2 regions of the Pseudonocardia sp. C8 genome follow, and region 2 is predicted to be linked to the other one. Evidence: predicted binding sites of a transcription regulator. Region 2 holds the regulator's gene; the other holds the start of a gene.
The links. Region 2 encodes LexA, which represses DNA repair genes until DNA is damaged. Its sites were predicted from a motif close to CGAACACGTGTTCG; they were not measured.
Positions count from the first base shown of each region.

Region 1: a site for LexA is predicted at 1,720-1,733, ahead of H7X46_RS09295 (CoA transferase subunit A). Genes of this name have one in related genera too.

Region 1 covers NZ_JACMTR010000002.1:1,843,462-1,847,871, reverse strand. The annotation lists gene H7X46_RS09305 (HAD hydrolase-like protein) at 1-596, shown strand, start outside; gene H7X46_RS09300 (MOSC domain-containing protein) at 641-1,540, shown strand; gene H7X46_RS09295 (CoA transferase subunit A) at 1,782-2,525, shown strand; gene H7X46_RS09290 (3-oxoacid CoA-transferase subunit B) at 2,528-3,154, shown strand; gene H7X46_RS09285 (FAD-binding oxidoreductase) at 3,198-4,316, opposite strand.
Region 2 covers NZ_JACMTR010000002.1:1,460,830-1,465,239, forward strand. The annotation lists gene hflX (GTPase HflX) at 1-580, shown strand, start outside; gene H7X46_RS07445 (hypothetical protein) at 790-1,917, shown strand; gene lexA (transcriptional repressor LexA) at 1,929-2,657, opposite strand; gene H7X46_RS07455 (hypothetical protein) at 2,865-3,131, shown strand; gene H7X46_RS07460 (hypothetical protein) at 3,485-3,916, shown strand; gene nrdR (transcriptional regulator NrdR) at 4,273-4,410, shown strand, end outside.

The DNA.
Region 1 (4,410 bases), 380 kb from region 2:
CCGGCATCCTCGGTTCGCTGCGCCGCGCGATCGACGAGGCCGGCCTGGACGTCCCCGACTCCGCGCTGGGCACCCACCTGCTCGGGCCGCCGCTCTACCGCTCGCTGCCGCCGATCCTCGGCGACGCCGGCACCGCCGCCGTCCTCCCGATCTACCGGCGGATCTACGGCGACGAGGACGGCTGCCTGGACTGCACGCCCTACCCGGGCGTCGAGACGCTCCTGCGGGGGCTGTTCGACGCCGGCGTGACGATGGCGCTGGCCACCAGCAAGGCCGAGCCGTCCGCGCTCAAGATCCTCGCCCACCACGGGTGGACCGACCTGTTCACCGAGATCGTCGGCGACACCCGCGCGGCCGACCGGCCCACCAAGGGCGCGGTCGTCGCCGAGGCGCTGCGCCGGCTGGGCCACCCGTCCGGTGCGGACGTCCCGCCGATGGTCGGCGACCGGCTGCACGACGTCGAGGGCGCGGCCGAGCACGGCCTGCGCTGCCTCGGTGCGGGCTGGGGCTACGCCGAGCCGGGCGAGCTGGTGGCCGCGGGCGCCGAGACCGTGTACGCATCCGCGGACGACCTGCGGGTGGCGCTCCTCGGCTGAGGACGATCTCGCGAGCCGGGCCCGGAGCGGGTAGACACCCGGGTATGACGGTCGTCTCCCTGCACCGGTACCCGGTCAAGTCCATGCTCGGCGAGTCCGTGGAACGGTCGGTGGTGACCGGCCGGGGCCTGCTCGGCGACCGCGCGCTGGCGGTGTACGACGTCGAGTCCGGCACGGTGGCGAGCGCCAAGGTGCCGCGACTGTGGGCCGGCCTGCTCGGCTTCTCGGCGCGGTTCGCCGCCGAGCCGGAGCCGGGGCGCCCGCTGCCGGAGGTCGAGATCCGGTTCCCGGACGGCTCGATGCTGCGTTCCGACGACGCCGGAGTCGACATCGCACTGTCCACGGTGCTCGGCCGGGAGGTGCGGCTGGTCGCCGAACCGCCGGAGGGCAGCCAGTTCGAGGAGGTCTGGCCGGAGTTCGAGGACCTGCCGGTCGGCGAGCTGGCCCCCGAGCAGCTCATCGAGGGCACGACCGCGCGGCGGGAGGAGTCCGGCGAGCGGGTCAGCCGGTTCGACGTCTCGGCGTTCGGCGCGCCCGGGACCTTCTTCGACCTGTCCACACTGCACGTCCTCACCGAGTCCACCCTGGACCGGCTGCGGGAGCTGGCACCGGAGGTCACGTTCGACGTCCGCCGGTACCGGCCGAACGTCGTGCTCGACGGGACGGGCACCGGCTTCGTCGAGAACGACTGGCCCGGGTCGGTGGGGACCATCGGCAGCACCGGCGTGCGGTACTCGTTCGCCACGATGCGGTGCGTGATGACCACCCTTGCGCAGGGTGACCTGCCGCGTGACGCCGGCGTCCTCCGGACCGTCGCCAAGCACAACCGGATCGAGATCCCGCAGGTCGGCGGGGTGTGGGCGTGCGCGGGGGTCTACGCCGACGTCACCGCGGACGGCGAGATCGCCGTCGGGGACGGCCACAGCACCCCCACCCCGCCCTGACCCCGCACCGGCGAGGCCCGGTCCGCGCCGCTCACGGGATCCGGTGCCGCTCACCCGGTCGCGCGAGCGTGGCCGGGCTCCGTGAGCGCCGGCGAGGTGGTCGCCGCTCCCCGCGTCACCGCCGTCCCACGAACGACCCTTTCGTCGCGGGAAGAGCGCACGCCGTCGTGTTCGCATAACGAACGCTTGTGCGTGTGACGAACACTCATGTACGGTCGTCGGCGACGGAGGTGTGTGCGTGATGGACAAGGTGGTGGCATCCGCGACGGAGGCGGTCGCCGACATCGGTGACGGCGCGTCGTTGGCGGTCGGCGGGTTCGGCATGTGCGGCGTGCCGACGGCGCTGATCGCGGCGCTGCTCGAGCAGGGCGCGACCGATCTGGAGACGATCTCGAACAACCTGGGCGTCGACGGCTTCGGCCTGGGCACCCTGCTCGCCGCCGGCCGCATCCGGCGCACGATCGGCTCCTACGTCGGCAACAACAAGGAGTTCGCCCGCCAGTACCTCGCCGGCGAGCTGGAGCTCGAGCTGACCCCGCAGGGCACCCTGGCCGAGCGCCTGCGCGCGGGCGGGGCCGGGATCCCGGCGTTCTACACCCCGGCCGGGGTCGGCACGCTCGTCGCCGAGGGCGGCCTGCCCTGGCGCTACCACCCGGACGGCTCGGTCGCGGTGCTGTCACCGACCAAGGAGGTCCGCGAGTTCGACGGCACCTCCTACGTCCTCGAGCGGGCACTGACCCCCGACTTCGCACTGGTCCACGCCTGGAAGGGCGACCGGCACGGCAACCTCGTCTACCGGCGCTCGGCCCGCAACTTCAACCCCGACGCCGCCGCCGCCGGGCAGATCACCATCGCCCAGGTCGAGCACCTGGCCGAACCCGGCGAGATCGACCCCGACCACGTGCACACCCCCGGCATCCACGTCCAGCGCGTCGTGCACGTCCCCGACGCCGACAAGCCGGTCGAATTCAGGACGGTGCGCTGATCATGGCTCTCACTCGCGACGAGATGGCCGCCCGGGTCGCCGAGGAGCTGCCCGACGGCTCCTACGTCAACCTCGGCATCGGCATGCCGACCCTGGTCCCCGGGCACATCCCGGCCGGTCGCACGGTGATCCTGCACTCCGAGAACGGCATCCTCGGCGTCGGCCCCTACCCGACAGACGACGAGGTCGACCCGGACCTGATCAACGCCGGCAAGGAGACCGTCACCGTCAACGACGGCGCCGCCTACTTCGGCTCCTCGGACAGCTTCGGCCAGATCCGCGCCGGCAAGCTCGACGTCGCCGTGCTCGGCGGAATGGAGGTCGCCGCCAACGGCGACCTCGCGAACTGGGCCGTCCCCGGCAAGATGATCAAAGGCATGGGCGGGGCGATGGACCTCGTCCACGGCGCCCGCCGGGTCATCGTGATGATGGACCACGTCTCCAAGGACGGATCACCGAAGATCGTCGAACGGTGCAGCCTGCCGATCACCGGGCTGGGCTGCGTGACCCGGATCGTCACCGACCTCGCCGTCATCGACGTGACCCCCGACGGCCTGCAACTCGTCGAGACCGCCCCCGGCGTCACCGAAACCGAGATCCGCGACAAGACCGGCGCACCGCTGCGCTGACGCGCCCGTGAGTGGATACGCGGGCCCCGGCCCCACCAACCACTCACGAGCGCGCCAGCGCACTCCCGACGTCGTCCGGTGCCGGGCGTCCGAGGATCACCGCTGCGGCCAGGGCGGCGAGCGCCGGCGCCGACTCGATACCGGAGCCGCCCTGCCCGGCGACGACGTGGAACCCGGGATGGCCCGGCCGCTCCCCGAGGACCGGCGCCCGGTCCGGGGCGAAGGTCCGCAGGCCGGCCCAGGCGGTGCGCACGGACCGCAGGCCGAGCGTGGTCGCGGCACCGACCCGGTCCAGGGCGAGCGCGACGTCGAGCTCGTCCGGCCGCGCGTCGCCCGGCGGCTGGGGTGACTCGTCGGCTGGTGACACCAGGACCGTGTCGGCCTCCGGTTTGAGGTACCAGCATTCGGCGGCGTCGGCGATCAGCGGGAGCGGGGCGCCGTCCACCCGCAGCACGGACGGGTCCGCGACCGGGCACGCCGCGATCGTGCGCCGGTACGGGACCAGCCCGATCCGGGGGACGCCGGCCAGTGCGGCCACCTCGTCGGTCCACGCCCCGGCCGCGTCGACGACGGCCCCGGCCCGCACGACGTGCCCGGCGGCCGTCGTCGCGACCCAGCCGCTGCCGTCCCGCGCCAGCGAGACCACCCGCGCTCCGCGCAGCACGGTGCCGCCGCGGGCGCGCAGCCCGCGCCGGTAGCCGTCGTGCAGGGCGGCGGTGTCGACGTCGGCGGCGCCGGCGGTCCACGCGGCCGCCCGCGGCGGGTCACGCAGCACCGGTGCCCGGCGGTGGGCCTCGGCGGGGTCCAGCGCGACCGGGGCGCCGGGCTCGCCGCGTTGCTCGGCCAGCATCGCGGTGAGGGCGGCCGCCCCGGCGTCGTCGGTGGCGACGTGCAGCACCGGGCGCGGGGACAGCAGCGGTGGCGTCCCCAGCTCGTCGGGCAGTGCCGCGAACCGCGGCCCGGACGCGGCGATCAGCGCGCGGAACGGGGCCGACCCGTGCCCGGGGATGTAGGTCGCGGCGGAGCGGGCCGTGGCGTGCACCGGCATGTCGTGCTCGGCCTCGAGCAGCACGACCCGTGCGTGCGCGGCCAGCTCGTACGCCACCGAGACCCCGGCGATGCCGCCGCCGATCACGACGAGGTCCGTCTCGTGCCCGTCCATCACCGGCGACGATAGCGGCGCGAAAACCGGTGGCACGGCGCCGCGGCGCTCCCTACCGTCCTCACCATGCTGATCCGGTTCCGCTGAGCGGCCC
Region 2 (4,410 bases):
CGGGCGGGCCTACACGCTCACCGACACCGTCGGGTTCGTCCGGCACCTGCCGCACCAGCTGGTCGAGGCGTTCCGCTCCACGCTGGAGGAGGCCGCCCAGGCCGATCTGCTCGTGCACGTCGCCGACGGCTCCGACGCGCTGCCCGACGACCAGATCGCCGCCGTCCGCCAGGTGCTCGTGGAGATCGGCGAGGAGCAGGGCGGCACGATGCCGCCGGAGCTGCTCGTGATCAACAAGACCGACCTCGCCGGTGACCTCGCGCTGGCCCGGTTGCGGCACGCTCAGCCGGAGGCGGTGTTCGTGTCCGCGCACGACGGTCGCGGCATCGGGAAGCTCCGCCAGCGGATCGCCGAGCGGCTGCCCCGCCCGGAGTACGAGGTCGACCTGCTGCTGCCCTACACCGAGGGGGCGCTGGTGGCCCGGCTGCACGACGAGGGCGAGGTCCTCGCCGAGGAGCACACCGGCGACGGCACCCGGATCCGGGCCCGGGTGGGGCCGGAGCTGGGCGTGGCGGTGCTGCCGTACGCCGTCGGACCTCGTGCCACGGCCGAGATGCCGGTGGCGGCGGCGCGGAACTGACCCGCCCGCCCCGGCGGACGACCCCGCGGCACGGCATGGCGTCAGGACGTTGCTCGATGCCCGGTGCCGCGGGCCGTCGTTCGGTACCTGGTGGCGCCTGGAGCCGGTGGGTGCCGGGTGCCGCCGGTCGGTCGATCCCGGGTGCCGTCGGACGTCGGCCGCTGCCGCGTCGCGCTGCCCGCCGGCCCGTCCGGAGTACCGCCCTGCTCGTGTCCGCGGTCGTGGGGCTCGCCCTCCCGGGGTCGCTCGCCGTCGCCGCGCCCGGCGCTCCCGCACCGGGGCCCGCGGTCCGGGATACCGCGGCGCCGGTCGCCGCCGGTTCCCAGGTGCCGCGGCCCGGTCCCGGCGCGCCGCGGCCGGTCTGCACGATCGACGACGACCGGATGTCGGAGCTGTCCGGCCTCGTTGCCGAGGGCGAGGTCGGTGGCCCGCCGCAGCGGTATCACGCCATCGCCGACGGCGGCGGATCCGGCACGGTCACCACCCTGGACCCGGCCACCTGCGCGGTCAGCGCGGTGCGGGACACCGGGGTGGCGGTCGAGGACGTGGAGGACCTCGGCGTCACCCCCGACGGTGCGCTGTGGCTGGCCGACATCGGGGACAACGGTGCCGGGCGCGACACGGTCCGCCTGGTCGTGCTGCCGACGTCCGGTCCGCCGCGGGTGCACGACCTCGTCTACCCGGACGGCCCGCGCGACGCCGAGGCGGTCCTGGTCGCCGACGACGGGGTGCCCCTGATCGTGGAGAAGGTGAGCGGCGCGGCCGGGGTGTACCGCCCGGACCGCCCGCTCGGCGACGGGGGGACGACAGGGCTGCGCCGGGTCGCCGAGATCGTCCTGCCGTACTCCGCCGGCGCAGGCGGCCCGCTCGGCGCCGGTGGCGCCCGCACGGTCACCGGCGGTGCGGTCGCACCACCCGGGACCGAGGGCGGGCGTGCCGCCGTCCTGCGGACGTACACCGACGCCTGGCTGTTCCCGCTCCGGAGCGACCCGGCCGGTGCCGTGACCGGGGACGCGCTGGTGGACGCCGTGCGTGGGGCGCCGATGCCGGTACCGCTGCCGGACGAAGCGCAGGGCGAGGCCGTCGCGGTGGACGGCCGCGGCACCCTGCATTCCGGCACCGAGGCCCGCGCGACGGCCCCGGCCGGGGTTCGCGCCGTGCCCGGTGCCGTGGCCGCGGCGACCGCAGCCACCGCACCGGTCGTCCCGCAACCCGCCGAGGCACCCCGGCAGCGGTCGACGCCGGAGTGGTTGCCCGCCGTCGCCGGGGCCGGCGCACTCGGTGCGCTGCTGCTGGCCGGGATCGGCGCGATGGCCCTGCACGGCCGCCGGCGCTGACCGCCGCGGGCTCAGAGCCGGCGCAGCACCGCGACGACCCGGCCCAGGATCGACGCGTCGTCGCCGGGGATGGGCTCGTAGGCGTCGTTGGCCGGCATCAGCCAGATGTGCCCGTCCTTGCGGCGGAACGTCTTCACGGTGGCCTCGCCGTCGATCATCGCGGCGACGACCTCGCCCTGCTCGGCCACCGGCTGCTGGCGGACGACGACCCAGTCCCCGTCGGTGATCGCGGCGTCGACCATGGAGTCGCCCTTGACATTGAGCAGGAACAGCGTGCCCTCGCCGACGATCTCGCGCGGGAGCGGGAACACGTCCTGCACCGCCTCCTCGGCCAGGATCGGGCCGCCGGCGGCGATGTCGCCGATCAGCGGCACGAACGCCGGCGCCGGCCGCTCGGTCCGCGCGGGCTCGGCGCTCCCGTCGGTGCCCTCCGCAGCCTGCTCCGGGCTGCGCACGTCCACCGCGCGGGTGCGGTTCGGGTCCCGGCGCAGCAGGCCCTTGCGCTCCAGCGTCCGCAGCTGGTGGTGCACCGACGAGGTGGAGGTCAGCCCCACCGCGTCACCGATCTCGCGGACGCTCGGCGGGTAGCCGTACTGGTCCACCCACTCCCGGATCACCCTCAGGACCTTCCGCTGACGCGGCGTCAGACCGCGCGTGGCGGCCGGGGGTTCGGGGAACTCCCGGACGCTCGCGGAACCCTGTCCGGTGGACGCCCCGTCTCCGGACTCGTCCGCTGCCATCGCATTCGCCTCCTCGAGGATGTACCGCCACGAGCGTAACCAATTCCGGGCCCGGACGCCAAACATGCGTTCGAAGCCCGGGGCGGCGTGTCGTGGATTCCGGCCGGGCTCCGGTGGTACAACATCGCACGGGCGTTCGATCGAACATCGATTCGATGCCCTCGGGTGCCCGGCGGGGTGTCCGGACGCGGCAGCGAAGGGTGCGATGTGGACGCGACGGTGGTGGAGCTGCGGGGCGTCGGCGGCGTCGGCAGGGGTGGAGCGGAACCGGTCCGCGCCGGCGGCCCGTGGGCGCGGCCCGCGGTCCGTGCGCGGGGAGTGCTGCGGCGCGTGGTCGCCGGTGCGGGTGTGGTGCTGGCGGCGGCGACGACCGTCGTCGGGCTGGGACTGCTCGCCGACCTGTCGGCCGCGGGGTCGCTTCCGGCCGGGCCGACAGCGCCGGCAGTGCCGGCAGCGGTCTCCTCCGGGCGCTGACGGCTCGCTGACCTGCGGCGACGCGATTCTTGTCGGTGTCCGGTGCTACACAGCTCGTACGCCCGTTCGATCGGCCTCGGGGAAGGGTCGCCCGGCGGGCACGGCGCACGGCAGGGCCGGCGTCGACGGTGATCGCGGACGGTCCGCGAGGACCATACGGAGGAGCCATGCGAGAGCTCGAGGTCCACGAGGTGGCGCGCCGGGTGCGATCCGGCGGGAGGCGCGGCCCGGTCCGGGCGCGCCGGAGGGTCAGCCGCCCGGCGGTCTGCCCCGACGGGCGCCATCCCGACGAGCCCGTGCTCGCGGCGGTCACGGCGCAGTCACTGCCGGTGGCGCGAGCGGTGCGGTCGTCCGTGCCGGCAGTGCGAGCGGAGCGGTCGCTGCGGGTGGCACGTGCCGAGCCCGAACCCGGTCCGCGCCGCGGCGGCGTCTGCGCTCGCGGCGCGCTGCCCGGCGGGCCGGCCCGGCCGGCCGCCGTGTGGCGCGGCGGTCCGGCTCCCACGCCGGGTGGCGGCGCGTCCGCCGTCCGGGAGGGCCGGGAGAGCCGGGTAGTCCGGGTGGTGCGTCCGGCGTCCCGCCGCTGCCTGGTGGCGGTGGCCCGGCGTCGTGGCCGGAGCGGGGTCCGCCCGCGCGGGGAGCGGCTGCTGGCCGGGGCCGCGGCCGTGCTCTGCTCGGCGACCGTGGTGCTGCTGCTGGGGCTGCTCGGCGACGCCGCCGCCGGCTGGAACGCCGGATCGGCCGTGCCGTCCGAGGGGTCGGCGCCGGTGCTCGTCGTCGACCGCTGAGGGGCCGGGTGGCGCGGTGGCGATCCGGCGTGCCGTCCGGCGCGTGGGTGCGGCGTGTCGCGGAACCGGGTGGCCGTCCGGCGCGGCCGGATCCGGCCGGTGGGCGGCGCCCGCACCGGCGTCGTGCCGTCTGATCAGTGGGTATGCCTCCCGGAGGGCGTCCACGGCCCCGGCAGCCGGTGAGGGCGGGTGTGCGAGTCTTCGGGTCCCGATCGGGGGAAGCTCGGCGCCACGCCGGCTCCGGATTGGCGGACCCCTAGATGTTGGGGTTACATTGGTGTCGTTCTCCCAGGGGTTGGGGGAGCTGATCGTCGCGAGGCGTTCCCGGTCGGTGACGGGAGAAGGGTGGATCCGTCGTGAGATGCCCGTTCTGCCGGCACCCGGACTCGCGGGTGATCGATTCCCGGACCGCCGACGACGGGACCTGCACCCGCCGTCGCCGGTCCTGCACCTCGTGCGGGCGGCGGTTCACCACGGTCGAGGAGACCGTGCTC